3 regions of the Streptomyces sp. NPDC052496 genome follow, and region 2 is predicted to be linked to each of the others. Evidence: riboswitches for the same ligand, from Rfam matches in the RefSeq annotation. Region 2 holds a riboswitch; each other region holds the start of a gene.
What was found. Region 2 has a riboswitch for cobalamin ahead of metE (5-methyltetrahydropteroyltriglutamate--homocysteine S-methyltransferase). Riboswitches for the same ligand answer to the same signal wherever they lie in the genome.
Positions count from the first base shown of each region.

Region 1: linked by a shared signal. The riboswitch ahead of AB0L45_RS36685 (cobalamin biosynthesis protein) and the one ahead of metE (5-methyltetrahydropteroyltriglutamate--homocysteine S-methyltransferase) in region 2 are both predicted to bind cobalamin.
Region 3: linked by a shared signal. The riboswitch ahead of AB0L45_RS32140 (HoxN/HupN/NixA family nickel/cobalt transporter) and the one ahead of metE (5-methyltetrahydropteroyltriglutamate--homocysteine S-methyltransferase) in region 2 are both predicted to bind cobalamin.

Region 1 is NZ_JBFAUH010000043.1:30,947-37,076, forward strand. It holds gene AB0L45_RS36670 (lysozyme) at 1-15, shown strand, start outside; gene AB0L45_RS36675 (inorganic phosphate transporter) at 251-1,570, shown strand; gene AB0L45_RS36680 (hypothetical protein) at 1,608-1,844, shown strand; cobalamin riboswitch at 2,064-2,214, shown strand; gene AB0L45_RS36685 (cobalamin biosynthesis protein) at 2,345-3,325, shown strand; gene AB0L45_RS36690 (cobyric acid synthase) at 3,357-4,973, shown strand; gene AB0L45_RS36695 (putative cobaltochelatase) at 4,973-6,130, shown strand, end outside.
Region 2 is NZ_JBFAUH010000014.1:151,471-157,600, forward strand. It holds gene AB0L45_RS20185 (hypothetical protein) at 1-218, shown strand, start outside; gene AB0L45_RS20190 (hypothetical protein) at 487-1,062, opposite strand; gene metE (5-methyltetrahydropteroyltriglutamate--homocysteine S-methyltransferase) at 1,163-3,481, opposite strand; cobalamin riboswitch at 3,642-3,871, opposite strand; gene AB0L45_RS20200 (NmrA family NAD(P)-binding protein) at 4,149-4,898, shown strand; gene AB0L45_RS20205 (alpha-hydroxy-acid oxidizing protein) at 5,202-6,130, shown strand, end outside.
Region 3 is NZ_JBFAUH010000029.1:98,942-105,071, reverse strand. It holds gene AB0L45_RS32150 (DoxX family protein) at 1-507, shown strand, start outside; gene AB0L45_RS32145 (VOC family protein) at 614-1,114, shown strand; gene AB0L45_RS32140 (HoxN/HupN/NixA family nickel/cobalt transporter) at 1,219-2,403, opposite strand; cobalamin riboswitch at 2,434-2,647, opposite strand; gene AB0L45_RS32135 (ABC transporter substrate-binding protein) at 2,921-4,057, shown strand; gene AB0L45_RS32130 (iron ABC transporter permease) at 4,057-5,202, shown strand; gene AB0L45_RS32125 (ABC transporter ATP-binding protein) at 5,337-6,130, shown strand, end outside; gene AB0L45_RS32120 (isocyanide synthase family protein) at 6,092-6,130, opposite strand, start outside.

The DNA.
Region 1 (6,130 bases), on a different contig from region 2:
TTCGCCCGGGGGTGAGGCAGCGGCCGGGACACCGGAGCCGCCGCACCGAGCACCGGCACGCCCGGCACGGTACGCGTGCGACGCATGATGCGCCCGTGCTGGTGAGCCCGGGGCCCGTGGGGCGGTACGGGCGTCTCCGCGCCACCCCTGCGGGGGCGTCACTGCGACGCCCGCCCCAGTTCACCTTCCGTTCACCCATCGTCCGTACGGTCCCGAGCGTCACTGCCCATCGAACTGATTGCCTGGGTGAATGGAACACATCACGCTTCTCATCGGGATCGTGATCGTCACGGCCTTGGTGTTCGACTTTACGAACGGCTTCCACGACACGGCCAACGCCATGGCCACCACCATTTCCACCGGGGCGCTCAAGCCCAAGGCGGCAGTGGCGATGTCGGCGGCCCTCAACCTGCTCGGCGCGTTCCTGTCCGTGGAGGTCGCCAAGACCATCTCCGGCGGGATCATCGACGAGAGCGCCGGCATCAGACCAGAGGTGATCTTCGCCGGGCTGGTCGGTGCCATCGTCTGGAACCTGGTCACCTGGCTGGCCGGACTCCCCTCCAGCTCCTCGCACGCCCTGTTCGGCGGCCTGATCGGCGCGACCCTGGTGTCCGTCGGCGCGAGCGGCGTGCACGGCGGCGCCGTGGTCATGAAGGTCCTCATCCCGGCCGTCGCCGCCCCGATCGTGGCCGGCCTGGCCTCGACGGCCGCGACCCGGCTGACCTACCGGCTGGCCCGCAACCGCGCCGAGGAGGACACCGCCAAGGGCTACCGCGCCGGGCAGATCGCCTCGGCCGCGCTGGTCTCCCTCGCCCACGGCACCAACGACGCCCAGAAGACGATGGGCGTGATCACCCTCGCGCTGATCACCGGCGGCGTCGTCGCGCCGCACGCCGACCCGCCGCTGTGGGTCATCGCCTCGGCCGGCCTGGCCATCGCCCTCGGCACGTACCTGGGCGGCTGGCGGATCATCCGCACGATGGGCAAGGGCATCACCGACATCCAGCCGCCGCAGGGCTTCGCCGCCCAGACCGGCGCCGCGGCCACCATCCTGGCCTCCTCCCACCTCGGCTTCGCGCTCTCCACCACCCAGGTGTGCTCCGGCGCGGTGATGGGCTCCGGCCTGGGCCGCAAGGGCGGCGTGGTGCGCTGGTCCACGGCGGGCCGGATGGCCGCCGCCTGGTGCCTGACGCTGCCGGCCGCCGGGCTGGTCGCGGCCGGTGCCGCGCTCCTGGCCGACCAGGGCGACTGGGGCATCGCGGCCGTCGCCGTCCTGGCCCTCGCCGTCTGCGGCGCGATCTGGATGGCCTCCCGGCGCAAGCCGGTGGACCACACCAACGTCAACGAGGGCCCGGCGGCGGAGCCCGCCGGCGTCGTCACCACCGCGCTGCAGGCCGTCGCGCCGCCGCCCGCCGGCCCGGTCGTGGCCGCCGTCCCGGCGCCCGCGGTGGCCGGAGCGCCGCTCGCGGACCCGGTCGGCGCCGCCCCGGTGATCGCCGACCCGGTGGCCGCCCACCCGCACGAGACGCACGACCGGCGCCGCGCCAAGGCCGGCTCGGCCGCCGGCTGACCCGGCCGCACGGCTCCCACGGAGGAACGAGAACGCAATGAGCATCGACTGGGCAGCGCTCGGCCAGGTCTTCGGTGTCACGCTGGTCGTGACGGTCGGGATCGTGGGCCTGTTCACCCTCGGCATCGTCGGCACGTCCCGCACGCCGCGGCAGGAGGGCGCGCCGGTGACCGCCGGCGCGCCCGGCGGCGCGGCGCGGGCCGGGGCGTACGCCTGCTTCGCGCTGTGCGCGGCGGCCGTGGCGTACGGGATCTATCTGATCGTCGCCGCCTGACCGGCACCGGCACGGCGCCCCGGGGCGTCCGGTGGCCGCGGCACCCGCCGCGTCCGCCGGGCGCCCCGTCGTCGTTCGCCGGACGTCCTTCCGCGGCGTGCCGGGCACCGGCCGCTGTGTCCTTGGACACAGGCACCGGCACGGCCCCGCGCCGCAGGTCAAGCGCGAGTTGACGGGCTTCGCGGAGCGTGGTGGACTGCCGGAGCCAATCGGCGACAGATGAGGAAGTCCGGTGAGAATCCGGCGCGGTCCCGCCACTGTCACCGGGGAGCGCCCCTCCACCAAGGGCCACGGTCCGCGTCCCGCGACGCAGGTTCCCGTACGGACTGGAAGGCCGGGGGAAGCGCCGATCCGGGGAGCCAGGAGACTCTCGTCGCCGTATCCGTCGAACCAGGGCGCGGACCCTGAGTGAGGACCTACCGCCATGCCCGGCCGCAGTTCGAGATCTGCTGGACGTACCCCCACGCCGCCCCTCCGAGGCGTGACGGCGGTCTGATCCGATGCGTGCCGAACACGCCGGCTACGCGTGCGGCGCGGCCCTCGGCTTCCTCGGCGACCTGGCCGTGGGCGATCCCCGGCGCGGTCACCCCGTGGCCGCCTTCGGGCGGGCCGCGGCCGCCGTGGAACGCCGCCTGTGGCGCGACGACCGCGGGCGCGGCGCCCTGCACACCGCGCTGCTCGCGGGCGGCACCGCCGCCGGTGCCGCGCTGCTGGACCGCGCCGTGCGCCGCTCCCCCGCCGCCTTTCCCGCCTCCGTCGCGCTGACCGCCGCCGCCACCTGGGCCGTCCTGGGCGGCACCTCGCTGGGCCGCGAGGCGCGGGCCGTCGGCGGCGCGCTCGCCGTGGGCGACCTCGACGTGGCGCGCGAGCGCCTGCCGCACCTGTGCGGGCGCGACCCGCAGGCCCTGGACGGGCAGCAGCTGGCGCGCGCGGTGGTCGAGTCCGTCGCCGAGAACACCTCGGACGCGGTGGTCGGCGCCCTGGTGTGGGGCGCGGTCGCGGGCGTGCCGGGGCTGCTGGCGTTCCGTGCCGTCAACACGCTGGACGCGATGGTGGGCCACAAGTCCCCGCGCTACCGCCGCTTCGGCTGGGCTTCGGCCCGCCTCGACGACGTGGCCGGCTTCCCCGGCTCCCGGCTGACCGCCGCGCTGGCGGTGCTGGCCGGTCCGGACCGGCGGGGCGCGTGGCGCGCCTGGCGGCAGGACGGCCCGTCCCACCCGAGCCCGAACGCGGGCCCGGTGGAGGCGGCGTTCGCCGGGGCGCTGGGCGTGCGGCTGGGCGGCACGCTGGCGTACGGCGGCCGGGTCGAGCACCGGCCGGTGCTCAACGGTGACGCCGGGCGGCCCGTCGCGGTGGCGGACGTCGAGCGGGCCGTGCGGCTGTCGCGCCGGGTGAGCGCGCTGGCGCTGGCGGCCACGGTGACGGGCAGGCTGGCGGCCGGGGCGCTGCGGCGCTCCCGTACGGCCAGGAGGACCAAGTGAGCGGCAACGCACGCACGGCGAGGAGTGCCAGGTGAACGGTTCGGGTGGGGCTCCGCTCGGCGGCGGGCTGCTGGTGGCGGGCACCACGTCCGACGCGGGCAAGAGCGTGGTGACGGCGGGCATCTGCCGCTGGCTGGCCCGCAAGGGCGTCAAGGTGGCGCCCTTCAAGGCACAGAACATGTCGCTGAACTCGTTCGTGACGCGCGAGGGCGCGGAGATCGGGCGGGCACAGGCCATGCAGGCAGCGGCGGCGCGCGTCGAGCCGAGCGCGCTGATGAACCCGGTGCTGCTGAAGCCGGGCAGTGACCGCAGCAGCCAGGTCGTGCTGATGGGCAAGCCGGTGGGCGAGCTGAGCGCGCGCGGCTACCACGCGGGGCGCCAGGAGCAGCTGCTCGGTACGGTCACGGACTGCCTCCAGGAGCTGCGCCGTACGCACGACGCGGTGATCTGCGAGGGTGCCGGCAGCCCGGCGGAGATCAACCTGCGGCGTACCGACATCGTGAACATGGGCATCGCGCGCGCCGCCCGTATCCCGGCCGTGGTGGTCGGCGACATCGACCGGGGCGGGGTGTTCGCCTCGTTCTTCGGCACCACGGCGCTGCTGTCCCCGGAGGACCAGGCGCTGGTCGCGGGCTATCTGGTCAACAAGTTCCGGGGCGATGTGACGCTGCTGGAACCGGGCCTGGAGATGCTGAAGGAGCTGACCGGGCGGCCCACCCTCGGGGTGCTGCCGTTCGCGCACGGTCTGGGCATCGACGAGGAGGACGGCCTGCGGGTGTCGCTGCGCGGCGCGGTGCGCGAGAGCGTCGTGGCGCCGCCGCACGGTGCCGACGTGCTGCGGGTCGCGGTGGCCGCCGTACCGCTGATGTCGAACTTCACGGACGTGGACGCGCTGGCCGCCGAACCGGGCGTCGTGGTCCGGTTCGTGGACCGCCCCGAGGAACTGGCCGACGCCGACCTCGTCGTCCTGCCCGGCACCCGCGGCACCGTCCGCGCGCTCCAGTGGCTGCGCGAGCGCGGCATCGCGGACGCGGTCCGGCGGCGGGCGGCGGAGGGCCGCCCGGTGCTCGGCATCTGCGGCGGTTTCCAGATGCTGGGCGAGCGGATCGAGGACGAGGTCGAGTCGAAGGCCGGGACGGTGGACGGGCTGGGCCTGCTGCCCGTACGCGTACGGTTCGCGGCGGACAAGACCCTGGCCCGGCCGTCCGGCGAGGAGCTGGGTCAGCCGGTCGAGGGGTACGAGATCCACCACGGCGTGGCCGAGGTCCTCGGCGGGCAGCCCTTCCTGGACGGCTGCCGGTCCGGATCGGTCTGGGGCACCCACTGGCACGGCTCCCTGGAGAGCGACGGCTTCCGGCGGGCGTTCCTGCGGCGGGTGGCCGCCGACGCGGGCCGGGCGTTCGTCCCCGCGCCGGACACCAGTTTCGCCGCGCTGCGCGAGGAGCAGCTCGACAGGCTCGGCGACCTGATCGAGGAGCACGCGGACACGGAGGCGCTGCTGCGGCTGATCGAGGACGGGGTGCCGGCCGGGCTGCCGTTCGTACCGCCGGGGGCGCCACCGATACCGCCGCCCCGCACCCCGGCCGCACCCGGCGCGGCCTCCGCCGCGCCCGCACACCGCACGTCCCTCGAAGGGGGTACTCCTTAATGGCATCGGTCCCTTACCCGTTCACCGCGGTCGTCGGCATGTCCGACATGCGGCTGAGCCTGCTGCTCAACGCCATCTCGCCGGCCATCGGCGGGGTGCTCGTCCGCGGCGAGAAGGGCACCGCGAAGTCGACGATCGTGCGGGGCCTGACGGCGCTGATGCCGGACGTCCCGGTCGTGACCGGCTGCCGCTTCTCCTGCGACCCCGCCGCGCCGGACCCGGCGTGCCCGGACGGCCCGCACGAGGCGGCCGGCGCGGAGGAGCGCCCGGCCCGCATGGTCGAGCTGCCCGTCGGCGCCTCCGAGGACCGCCTGGTCGGCGCGCTGGACATCGAGCGCGCGCTGTCGGAAGGCGTGAAGGCTTTCGAGCCCGGCCTGCTGGCGGACGCGCACCGCGGCATCCTGTACGTGGACGAGGTCAACCTGCTCCACGACCACCTCGTGGACCTGCTGCTGGACGCCGCCGCCATGGGCGCCTCGTACGTCGAGCGCGAAGGCGTCTCCGTACGGCACGCCGCGCGCTTCCTGCTCGTCGGCACCATGAACCCTGAAGAGGGCGAGCTGCGGCCGCAGTTGCTGGACCGCTTCGGACTGACCGTCGAGGTCGCCGCGTCCCGCGAGCCGGACCAGCGGGTCGAGGTCGTCCGGCGCCGTCTGGCCTACGACGCCGACCCGGCGGGCTTCGCAGCGCGCTGGGCCGCCGAGGAGGGCGAGCTGCGGGAGCGGATCGCCGCCGCGCGGGCACTGCTGCCTGAGGTGGTCCTCGGGGACGCGGTGCTGCGGCAGATCGCCGCGGTGTGTGCCGCGTTCGAGGTCGACGGGATGCGCGCGGACATCGTGATGGCGCGTACTGCCGGCGCGCTGGCCGCGTGGGCGGGCCGTACGGAGGTCCGCGAGGAGGACGTACGGCAGGCCGCCCTCCTGGCGCTCCCCCACCGGCGCCGTCGCAATCCCTTCGACGCGCCCGGCCTGGACGAGGACAAACTCGACCAGGTGCTGGAGGAGTTCGCCGCGGACGACGACGACTCGGAGCCCGACCCGGACCCGGACGGCGGCCCCGACGACGGCCCCGACGGGCCGGGCGGCGGACAGCCGCCGCAGGACGGCGACGGTGACGGCGGCGCGGACGGCCCGCAGGGCCAGGACGCGCAGGCGCCG
Region 2 (6,130 bases):
GGACCGAGACGTTCGAGACCTCGGAAGTGCGCGGCGACGTCCGGCCGAACGCGGACCTGTCCGCCGCCGTCACCGCCGACCTCCAGGGCAGCCACCTGGCCGTGGACCGGCTGCGGGACGTGCTGACGCGCGCGTTCTCCGTCCGTACGGAAGGCACGGTCTCGGGCGACCAGGAGGTCGAGCTGCAGATCGTCCTGGAGAGCGCGGAGAAGAGCTGACCGCTCCTCGGAACGGCCCCCTGTCGCTGCCACGGGCGGGCGCGGAGCAGCCTCAGTCCTGCTCCGCGCCCGCCCGCTCTGCGACCGGAACCCTCACCCCGGCGGCACGCCAGGGCCCCTCAGCCCTGGCCGTGTGTGCGGCCGTCGGCCGCCGGCCGTACGAAGACTCTCGCAGGGGCGCCGAAGACCGGCAATCGTGGCCTGTTGCCAATGTCCGCGCATCTTTCCCCGCGCCGTTGCCAACGTTGCCAATCCGCCGACGCGCCGGTCAGCCGCTGTTCCCAAGCCCCTGAGCGGTGGCCCGCGCCCTTCGCGCCTCGACCTGTTCGGCGGTCATCGGTGCCTGGATGTGGTACACGTCGCCGACCCGCAGACGGTCCGGTGTGAGGAACTCGCCGTAGCAACTGACGACGCAGACGGAGACCTGGGACTCCGGCTGCCAGAACATCCGGTAGTGCGGCGCGTTCCACGGATCCGGGACCTCCACCAGCGGAACGCCGCGCCGTTCCAGCAGCCGCCGCAGCTTCTCGAACCGCAGCCTGGGAGCGAAGCGCCCGTACCGGGCGCGGATCGCCTCGTCGACATGGTCACGACTCCGGTGGGCCAGCCTGTGCACCTGCAAGGTGAAATGGTGACCCGTCCAGGGCGCGTCACCGGATGCGCGGTCCCAGAAGAATTCGGGCAGGGCATAGGAATAGCCCAGGCTGTGCTCACTGAACAGGTTCTCACCGAAGTCCGGCCCCAGTACCTCGGCCACGCGGCCGGGCGCATCGGTGTGCCGCAGGCCGAGAACGGTACCGGTGGTGACGACGTCCAGGTAGAACGCCAGGGAATACGGGGTCAACTGCGGTTCCTCGGTGCGTCGCGAAAAACAGCAGTTTACGGAACATTCTGCCGCGGGCCGTCCGCCGCCCGCCTCCGGCGGCGGACGGCCCGCCACCGCGTCAGGACGAGGGCAGCTCCGCCCGCACCGTGCGTGCGGCCGCGACGAGGTTCTCCAGGGACGCGCGGGTCTCGGGCCAGCCGCGGGTCTTCAGGCCGCAGTCCGGGTTGACCCACAGGCGCTCGGCCGGGATGGCGTCGAGGCCCTTGCGCAGGAGGCTCGCCGCCTCCTCGGCGCTCGGCACGCGCGGCGAGTGGATGTCGTACACGCCGGGGCCGGCCTCCCGCGGGTAGCCGTGTTCCGCCAGTTCGCGGGCCACCTGCATGTGGGAGCGGGCGGCCTCCAGGCTGATCACGTCGGCGTCGAGGTCGTCGATGGCCTGGACGATGTCGCCGAACTCGGCGTAGCACATGTGCGTGTGGATCTGCGTCCGGTCCCGCACCCCGCCGGTGGTGAGGCGGAACGCCTCGGTGGCCCAGGCCAGGTAGGCCGCCCGGCCGGCGGTGCGCAGCGGCAGCGTCTCGCGCAGGGCCGGTTCGTCCACCTGGATGACCCGGGTACCGGCCGCCTCCAGGTCGCCGACCTCGTCGCGCAGGGCCAGCGCCACCTGGCGGGCGGTGTCGGCGAGCGGCTGGTCGTCCCGGACGAAGGACCAGGCGAGCATGGTGACCGGGCCGGTCAGCATCCCCTTGACGGGCCGGTCGGTGAGCGACTGCGCGTACGTCGTCCACCGCACCGTCATGGGCTCGGGCCGCGAGATGTCTCCGGCGAGGACCGGCGGGCGGACGTACCGGGTGCCGTACGACTGGACCCAGCCGTGCTGCGTGGCGAGGTAGCCGGTCAGCTGTTCGGCGAAGTACTGCACCATGTCGTTGCGTTCGGGCTCGCCGTGCACGAGGACGTCGATGCCCGCCTCCTCCTGGAAGGAGAGCACCTCGCGGATCTCGCTCTTGACGCGCTCCTCGTACCCGGCCGTGCCGATCCGCCCCGCGCGCAGGTCGGCCCGGGCGGTGCGCAGTGCGGCGGTCTGCGGGAAGGAGCCGATGGTGGTGGTCGGCAGCAGGGGCAGGCCCAGGTGGGCCCGCTGGGCGGTGGCCCGCTCGGCGTACGGTGCCGAGCGGCGGCCGTCGGCGTCGGTGACGGCGGCGGCCCGGGCCCGTACGGCGGGATCGTGGGTGATCGCGGAACCGGCGCGGGAGGCCAGGTCCGCGCGGTTGGCGGCCAGTTCGGCGGCGATCGCGTGGGTGCCCTGCGCGAGGCCGCGGGCGAGGGTGGCGATCTCGCTGCACTTCTGCCGGGCGAACGCGAGCCAGCGCAGCACCTGCGGGTCGATGTCGCGCTCGGCAGTGGCGTCGAGCGGTACGTGCAGCAGGGAGCAGGAGGCGGCCACATCGACCTGACCGGCCAGGCCCAGCAGCGTACCGAGCGTGGCCAGCGACTTCTCGTAATCGTTGAGCCAGATGTTGCGGCCGTTGACGACCCCGGCGACCAGCCGCTTGCCGGGCAGGCCGCCCGCGGCGGCGAGCGCGTCCAGATTGCCGGCGGCGGCCTCGGTGAAGTCCAGCGCGAGACCGTCGACGGGGGCCTTGGCGAGCACCGGCAGGGCCTCGCCGAGCTGGTCGAAGTACGAGGCGACCAGCAGCTTCGGGCGGTCGGTGAGGGTGCCGAGGACGCGGTAGGCGCGCTCGGCGGCGTGGAGTTCGGCCGGGGTGCGGTCCTGCACCAGAGCGGGCTCGTCCAGCTGCACCCACGCGGCACCGGCCGCGCGGAGGTCGGCCAGGACCTCCGCGTAGACGGGCAGGAGCCGGTCGAGCAGGGTCAGCGGATCGAAGCCGGCGGCGACGCCGGGGGCGGGCTTGGACAACAGGAGGTAGGTCACCGGGCCGACGAGGACCGGGCGCGGCGCCAGCCCGAGCGCGAGCGCTTCGCGCACCTCGCCGGTCTGCTTGCCGGAGTCGGTGGTGAAGACCGTGTCGGGGCCCAGTTCGGGGACGAGGTAGTGGTAGTTCGTGTCGAACCACTTGGTCATCTCCAGCGGCGCCACGTCCTGCGTGCCGCGCGCCATCGCGAAGTATCCGTCCAGGGCGTCGGCCGCGACGGCGGCGCGGTGCCGTTCCGGGACGGCACCGACCATGACGCTGGTGTCCAGCACGTGGTCGTAGAACGAGAAGTCACCGGTCGGTACCTCGTGGATGCCGGCTTCGGCCAGCTGCTGCCAGTTCGCACGGCGCAGGTCCCGCGCGGTCTCCTGAAGGGCGTCCGCGCTCACGCGGCCCTTCCAGTACCCCTCGACGGCCTTCTTCAGTTCCCGGTGCTGTCCCTGGCGGGGGTAGCCGTACACGGTGGCCCGTGCTGCCGCGGCTGCGGGCTTCGCTGTCACGGAACTCTCCTTCGCGAGCGTGATCTTCTCCGAGCCCGGTGACGGGACGAGAACGCGAAGGAAGGACGCACCCGGCGAGCCGCACGGCGCCGGACGGCACCCGTGCTCGCTCCTGTGGTCGCCGACCCGCCCTCGAGGTCACCGGACGCCGCGCACGTATGGACGTACGCGGGCAACGGGCAGGTCTTCGGACTCGCGAGCACGCCTGCCGGACCTTCGCCCGGCGGACACCTACTGGCCGTCGCTTCCCGGATCCGCGGCCCGGATCCAGTGCGTATGACGGCGGTCGTTCCCGCTCACCGCTGCGGGGCAGTCCCGGATTCCCACCGGGTTCCCTCTTGCGACGCGCCTGCCTGGCGAGCAGGGCGAACCAGCTGCACCGCACAGCGTAGATCCAGCACGCCCCGTACGGACACCCCTGCTCACATGGCGGTACGTGAGATGAGACACCGGGGGAGAAGCGCGCGGGGCGGCTGTACGGCGAGCGCCCGGCCGGCCTGCCGACCGGGCGATGTGTCCGGTTCGGTGCTCACCGGGCCGGCCGGGCCTGCGGACACAATGGGACTCGTCTCCCGGCGAACTGGCCCAGCGCGCCCGCCTGCGCGTGCCACGGCAGTCCTGACACCTGCACGCCCCCGAGGCGTCATCAGCGCGAGGAGCGAACGACGTGAAGATCGTGGTCATCGGAGGCACCGGCCTCATCGGCGGCACCGTGGTCGGCAAACTCGGCGAGCGCGGGCACGAGGCGGTGGCCGCCGCGCCGGGCACCGGCGTCGACACCCTCACCGGCGAGGGCCTGGCCGCCGCGCTGACCGGGGCCCAGGTGGTCGTGGACGTGGCCAACTCGCCCTCCTTCGAGGCATCGGCGGTGCTCGACTTCTTCACCACCTCCACCCGCAACCTGCTGGCCGCCGAGGCGAAGGCGGGCGTGACGCACCACCTGGCGCTGTCGATCGTCGGTGTCGACGGCCTGCCCGACAACGGCTACTTCCAGGCGAAGCTGACCCAGGAGCGCCTGATCAGGCAGGGGCCGGTCCCGTACTCGATCGTCCGGGCGACGCAGTTCTTCGAGTTCGTCAGGGGCATCGCCGACACCGCCACCGAGGGCGACACCGTGCGCGTGGCGCCCGTGCTCTTCCAGCCCATGGCCGCCGAGGACGTCGCCGAGGCGGTGGCCGCGACCGCGGTGGCGGCCCCGCTGAAAGGCGTCACCGAGGTGGCCGGCCCCCAGCAGTTCCGCTTCGACGAACTCATCGCCCGCGCCCTGCGTGCCTGGCACGACCCGCGCAAGGTGGTCACCGACCCGCACGCCCGCTACTTCGGCTCCGAACTGGCGGAGCGCAGCCTGGTTCCCGCGGAGGGCCACGCCCGCCTGGCCGCGACCCGCTTCGAGGACTGGCTGCGGGCGTCCGCCTGAACACGGCAGGTGGCTGCGCGCAGGTACGCGGGGTGCGTGGGACCTGATGAAGTGGTCAGCCATTCATTGACAGGTGCTCTGCACGGGTGTTTGAGTCGGGCTCGCCACGGGGCCCGCGAAGCCCTGGCCACGGCGACCGGACAGCACGACTTCGCGGTGGGCGCACCCGCCGTCCCGTGCTGCCCCCGGACACCGCCGACGCGTTGCCTCGCCTCTTGGAGGGCGTGCACGCCGGTCCGGCACCGCGCAGCCGGCCGTGACCTCGCCCGGCTCATCCGCCTGCGCAAAGGAGCACGCCAGCACATGACAGCGCCCGAACGCGGCTACGCGGACTACCAGTACGAGATCTACTTGCGCGGTCTCCAGGACCAGCTCCCGCCGTTCACCACCGACTCCGGGGCGCTGGAGGACGTGGCCCGCGAGCGCCTCGGCCCCCGGCCGTACGGGTACATCGCCGGTGCGGCCGGCAGCGGCGCCACCGCCCGCGCCAATCTCGCCGCCTTCGACCGGCACCGCATCGTCCCGCGCATGCTGCGCGACACCACCGCCCGTGACCAGCGCACCAACGTACTGGGCAGTGAACTGGCCGCCCCCGTCGTGCTCGCACCGATCGGTGTGCAGTCCCTGGTCCACCCCGACGGCGAACTGGCCACCGCCCGCGCGGCCGCCGCGACCGGCGTGCCCATGGTGCTGAGCACCGCCGCCTCGCACACGATCGAGGAGGTCGCGGAGGCCAACGGCGCCGACGGGCAGCGCTGGTTCCAGCTGTACTGGCCGCACGACGACGAGGTGACCGCCAGCATCCTCGCGCGGGCCCGCGCCAACGGCTACACGACCCTGGTCGTCACACTGGACACCTGGCAGCTCTCCTGGCGGCCGCACGACCTCGACCAGGCCTTCCTGCCGTTCCTGCGCGGCCACGGTGTGGCGATCCCGCTGTCCGACCCCGTCTTCCGCTCCCGGCTGCCCCGGCCGGTGGAGGAGGACCCGCAAGGCGCCGCCATGCGGTGGCTGCCGATCTTCAGCGGCACGGCGCACACCTGGGACGAGCTGGGCTTCCTGCGGGAGCACTGGGACGGGCCGATCGTCCTGAAGGGCATCCTGCACCCCGCGGACGCACGCCGGGCGGTACGGGCCGGGATGGACGGCATCGTGGTGTCCAACCACGGCGGCCGGCAGGTGGACGGGGCGGTGGCCGCCCTGGACGCGCTGGCCGACGTGGTGGCGGAGGC
Region 3 (6,130 bases), on a different contig from region 2:
GACGACCGGCATGCCGCCACCCCGCACGCGTACGACGTCGGGCTGCTCGTGTTGCGGCTCGCGGTCGGCTTGATCATGGCCGCGCACGGCGCGCAGAAGCTGTTCGGATGGTTCAGCGGGCCCGGGTTGGACGGAACCGGGCAGTTCTTCGAGGCCAGCGGCTACCCGGCCGGCAAGGCCATGGCCGTGGTGGCCGGCCTCAGCGAGACGCTGGGCGGCCTGGGGCTGGTCCTGGGGCTGCTGACGCCGCTGGCGGGCGCGGCGGTCGTCGGGACGATGGTGAACGCGCTGGCGGTGAAGTGGGGCGGCGGGTTCTTCGCGCCTGAGGGTGTGGAGTACGAGCTGCTGCTCACGGCGGGCGCGGCGGCCTTGGCGCTGACCGGCCCCGGTCGGTACGCGGTCGACCGGCTGCTCCCGGTCCTGCGTACGCATCGACTTGCGTACGGGGTGGCTGCCCTGGTCTTCGGGGTGGTCGTGGCGTTCGTGATGTTGCTGGTGCGCGACTGAGCCGAGTGCCGAGTGAGTGCCGAGTGCGAGTGCCGAGTGTCGAGTGCCAGGCCGAGTGCGAGATGGAGTGAGCGGTGAGTGAGAAGCGGGAAGGGGAGGGATTGATGTGGCAGTTCGGCGGCTGAATCATGCGGTGCTTTACGTACGGGACGTGGCGCGCGCGGTGGCCTTCTATACGGAGGCGCTGGGGTTCCGGGTGGATACCGAGATCCCGGGGAGGGCCGCGTTCCTGAGTGCGGAGGGGACGGCCAACGATCACGATCTCGGGCTGTTCGCGGTCGGTGCCGCGGCGCCCGGCCCCGAGCACGGCCGGGTGGGGCTCTACCACCTGGCCTGGGAGGTCGGGACGCTCGGCGAGCTGGCGGACGTGGCCGCGGACCTGGTGCAGCGGGGGGCGCTGGTCGGCGCCACCGATCATCTGGTGTCCAAGTCGTTGTACGCCAAGGATCCGGACGGCAACGAGTTCGAGGTCATGTGGCGGGTGCCGCGTACGGAGTGGCCGGGGCCGGACGAACCGGACCGGCTCCGTCCGCTCGACCTCGAAGCGGAGCTGGCGCGCTGGGGACGTGACCTGAAGACGGGTGCGGCGGCCGGGTCGGCGACCTGAGGGTGGAGTGGGGTCGAGGTGGCGGATCCCGTGGGCCCGGTGGGACCAGGGGAGCTCGGGAGCTCGGGAGCTCCGGTGGTGGCGGGGCCACGGGATCCGGTGGCTCAGGCCGGTTCCCGGGCCTCCGTGGCCCTCGCCGACCAGCGCTTTTCCACTCCGGCCAGCCGCCAGTACGCCAGGGCCGCCGCCCAGACGACCACGAACAGGCCGACGATGATGAAGCCCACGTTGTCCAGGTCGATCGACGAGATCCAGCCGGTCAGGCCGTCCGTCAGGTCCAGCTTCTCGTGCAGGACGGTGACCAGCTCGATGGTCCCGATGAAGAAGGCGACGGCGATCGACAGGCCGGTGATCGTGAGGTTGTAGTAGACCTTGCGTACCGGGTTCGAGAACGCCCACTGGTACGCGAAGTTCATGAACGTACCGTCCAGCGTGTCGAACAGGCTCATCCCCGCCGCGAACAGCAACGGCAGCACCAGGATCGCGTACCACGGCAGCCCGGCCGCCGCGCCGCTGCCCGCCATCACCATCAGCGTCACCTCGGTCGCGGTGTCGAAGCCGAGGCCGAAGAGCAGGCCGAGCGGGTACATCTGGCCGGGCCGGGTGATGGAGCGGGTGAAGCGCCCCAGTACGCGGTTCATGAAGCCGCGGGAGTCGAGGTGCTGCTCCAGCTCCGCCTCGTCGTACCGGCCCTGCCGCATCGCGCGGAACACCCGCCAGATACCTGCCAGCGCGACGAGATTCAGCGCGGCGATGAGGTAGAGGAAGGTGCCGGAGACCGTGGTGCCCACGGTGCCGAGCACCTGGTGGGTGCTCGATCCGTCGTCGAGCAGGGTGCCGGCCAGCTGTGCGCCGCCGGCCACCAGCGCCGCCATGGCGACGACCACGCTGGAGTGCCCGAGCGCGAACCAGAAGCCCACCGAGACCGGGCGCTTGCCGTCGGCCATCAGTTTGCGGGTGGTGTTGTCGATGGCGGCGATGTGGTCGGCGTCGAAGGCGTGCCGCATGCCGAGGGTGTACGCGGTGACGCCGAGGCCGACTCCGAAGACCTGCGAACCCACGGTGTAGTGGTTCGGCACGACCAGGAGGAAGAGCACGCCGAAGGCGACGACGTGCAGTGCGGCGATGACCGCCATCAGTCCCGCGGTCCGCACGGTGTCCTGGCGCCGCCAGCGGAATCCGGGGAGAGGGGTTGAGGCGGTTGAGGCGGTTGAGGCGGGTGGGGCGGGTGATGAGAGGGGAGGGGGAGAAGAGGAGGAAGGGGTAGGGGAATCGGCGGACAGGGACATCCGGTGGTCACGCTCCAGCACCTCGTGGATCAATTCGTGAGATGCCGTGGCCGGTCTCCTGGCTGACGGGTGTACGCGCCCGCCCCGGCCTTCCCGGCCGCGGGCTGCGGCCAGTGGCTCCGTACGGGCGCGGGGCACGTACGGAATGGGGCGGGAACTTCCCGATCACAGTGGCGAGGGCCGCTCCGGTCTGGACCCGAAGGTCTTCACCGGTCTTCCCGACACCACGGCCCGGACACTCTAACGCCAGGTAGCGGCATGGTCATCGGATCAATGTCCCGGGAACCCGTGGCGCTCTCCGCTCGACTACCTGGTCCTGGGCTCGCAAGGGCGAGCCGTCGGGCAGTCGAGAGGCAGGGAGAGCGGACGTATGCGTTGTGGTGAGGGGTTGGGGGGCTCGGTGGGGTCAGTAGATTCGGTGAGTTCGGTGAGTTCGGTGAGTTCGGTGGGTTTTGGAAGTTCGGTGGGCTCGGTGGGCTCGGTGGGGGCGACGAGGTCGGTGGTCAGGGGGCGGACGGTGGTGGCGGTGCTGGTGGGGCTGGCGGTTGCCGGGCTGGCCACTGGTTGCGACAGCGGCAGCGGTGGCGATGGCGGTAGCGGGCGTACGGCAGGCGGTGCCGCGAACGACCAAGGGGGTGGAGCCGGTGGTTTTCCCGTCTCGGTCACCGATTGCGACGGGCGGCGGACGACGTTCTCCGCGGCCCCGCGGAAAATCGTCACGAGCAATGCGGCGAGCCTGGAAATGCTGCTTCGGCTGGGAGCGGGCGACCGGGTGGCCGGTACCGGGTTTCCGCCGGGGAAGGGAACGTTGCCGCCTGAACTCGATGCCCAGGCGCAGCGTGTCCCGGTACTGGGGAAAACGGTGATTCCGAAGGAAAAGCTGCTCGGCTCCGGAGCCGAGGTTTATATCGACACGTTCGCTTCCATGGGCAACATGGGCGGAGCGGCGGCCGGCCCGACCGAGGAAGAATTCGCTGCGGCGGGCATCAAGCACGTCTACCTGGCCTCGACGGCGTGCGCGCCACGCAAGAAGGCGCCGCAGCAGGACTTGTCCGCGGTGGAGGGGGACATCCGGCGGCTCGGGCAGGTCACGGGCACCTCGAAGCGCGCGTTGCAGCTGGTGGCGGAGATGGAGAAGAAGGTGTCCTCGGTACGCAAGGCCATTGCGGACGTGCCCGTGGCGAAGCGGCCGTCGTACTTCTTCTTCGATTTCGACGCGGGGACGAAGCAGCCCGTCGCGGTCTGCAACCGGCAGGTGGCCAACGCGGTACTGACGGAAGCCGGGGCGCGGAACGTCTTCGCGGACTGTGCGAGCGACTTCAAGCCGGTGTCGTGGGAGGACGTGGTCGGAAAGAACCCGGACTGGATTCAGCTCGGCGTACGGAACCGGGGGAGTGCCGCGGCCAACGAGAAGGCATTCGACGAGGCCGAGAAGTTCCTCAGGGAGTTTCCGGCGACGGCGGGACTGCGTGCGGTGAAGGAAGGCAAGTTCCTGCGTATCGGCTCGGAGCAGACGACCATCGCGGGGATGGGGAACGCGGATACCGTGCGGCGGATCGCGGAGACGCTTTATCCGGATCGTCTGGCCAAGGGGCGTACGGGCGGAGGACGCACGGGTGAGGGACGTACGGGCGAGGATGGGGCGGGGCGCTGATGGGGGCGCCGGCCGTTGTTGCGGGTGAGGCTGGTACCGGTGGCTCGGAGGGTACCGGTGGCTCGGAAAGTAGCGGTGGGGCGGCTCGTGCCGTCGGGGCGGCTCGTACCGTATGGCTTGCCGGCGGGCTGCTGGCCGCGCTGTTCGTCGCGCTGACCGCGGCCGTCGCGCTCGGTGCCACCGACATCGCTCCGGCCGAGGTGTGGTCGGTGGTGTTCCGGCGGCTGGGGGGCGCGCCGCCCCGGCCGGGTACGGACGACCTGATCGTCTGGCAGCTACGGGTTCCGCGGGCGCTGCTCGCGGCGCTGGTCGGCGCGGGCCTCGGACTCGTCGGTACGGCCACGCAGGCGCTGGTGCGCAACCCTCTGGCGGACCCCTACCTGCTGGGCATCTCCAACGGGGCTTCGCTGGGCGCGGTGGCCGCGATCGTGCTGGGTGCGGGCACCGTGGCGGGGGCGGGCGGCGTATTCGGTCTGGGCGGAGGCGTGGGGCTGTCGCTGGCGGCCTTCGCGGGGGCGCTCGCCTCGTTCGCGCTGGTGTGGACGCTGGCCCGCCGAGGCGGCGGCTTCGCGCCGTTGCGGCTGGTGCTGGCCGGAGTCGGTATCGGGCAGTTCCTGGCCGGGTTCACCAGCTATCTCGTACTGCAGGCCGGGGATGAGCAGCAGACGCGTGGCGTGCTGTTCTGGCTGATGGGCAGCCTCGGCGGTGCCACGTGGGGCACGCTCCTGCTGCCGGCCCTCGCCGTACCGGCCGGGCTGCTGGTCCTCCAGGCGCGGGCCCGTGCGCTGAACGCGCTGACGATGGGGGACGAGACGGCGGCGAGCGTCGGCGTGGACGTCGTCCGGCTGCGCCGCATGCTGTTCGTGGTGACGAGCCTGCTCACCGGCGTTCTGGTGTCGGTGTCCGGGGCGGTCGCCTTCGTAGGGCTGATGGTGCCGCATCTGTGCCGGCTGATCGTCGGGGGCGACCATCGCAGGCTGTTGCCGCTGGCCGCGCTGACCGGGGCGTTGCTGCTGGTGGTGGTGGACATCGTGTGCCGTACCGCTATGGACACCCAGGAACTGCCGGTGGGCGTGGTGACGGCGCTGATCGGCGCGCCGGTGCTGCTGTACGTGCTGGACCGGCGGCTGGGGGCCGGAAGGTGAGCGGGAGGACGCGCGGGAGGATGAGCGGAAGCGGGCGTATGGGCAAGGGGGTAGGTGCGGGTACGGAAACAGGTACGCGCATAGGTATGGGTGCAGGTACGGAGACAGACGCAGGTACAGACACAGCGACCGGCATGCGGATCGACATCGAGGACCTGCGGGTGTCCTACGCCGGCCGGTGCGTCGTGGCCGGAGTGCGTCTGATGGCCGCGCCGGGCGAGATCGCGGGGGTCGTCGGCCCGAACGGCAGCGGCAAGTCCACGGTGCTCCGTACGGTCTACCGGCACCTGCGCCCCGAAGCGGGCCGTGTGCTGCTCGCCGGTGAGGACATCCGGGCCATGCCGCCCACGCGCACCGCGCGGCACGTCGCCGCCCTGCCCCAGGAACGCGGCGGCGACTTCGAACTCACCGTCCACGAAGTGGTGGCGATGGGCCGTACCCCGTACAAGCGGGCCTTCGCGGGCGACGACCGCGCCGACCGGGAGACGGTGGCCCGGGCCCTGGCCGATGTGGGGCTGGCCGAGCACGGCGGCCGGCGGTTCTCGGCGCTCTCCGGCGGGGAGCGGCAGCGGGCCCTGCTCGCCCGCGCCTTCGCCCAGGACCCGGACGTCTTCGTACTGGACGAGCCGACGAACCACCTGGACGTACGGCACCAGGTCGAGCTGCTGGCCCTGCTGCGCGGCCGGGCCTGTACGACGCTCGTCTCTCTGCACGACCTGAACGCGGCGGCCTCCGTCTGCGACCGGCTCCACGTGCTCTCCGAGGGGGCGGTGGTGGCGTCGGGCGCGCCGCGCGACGTGCTGACGCCGGAGCTGCTGGCCGAGGTGTTCGGGGTACGGGCGGCGGTGGTCGACCACCCGCTGACGGGCGACCCGCTGATCGCTGTCGATCAGCGGCAGACCGCCGCCGCGGCGTCCCCGGCCGGCAC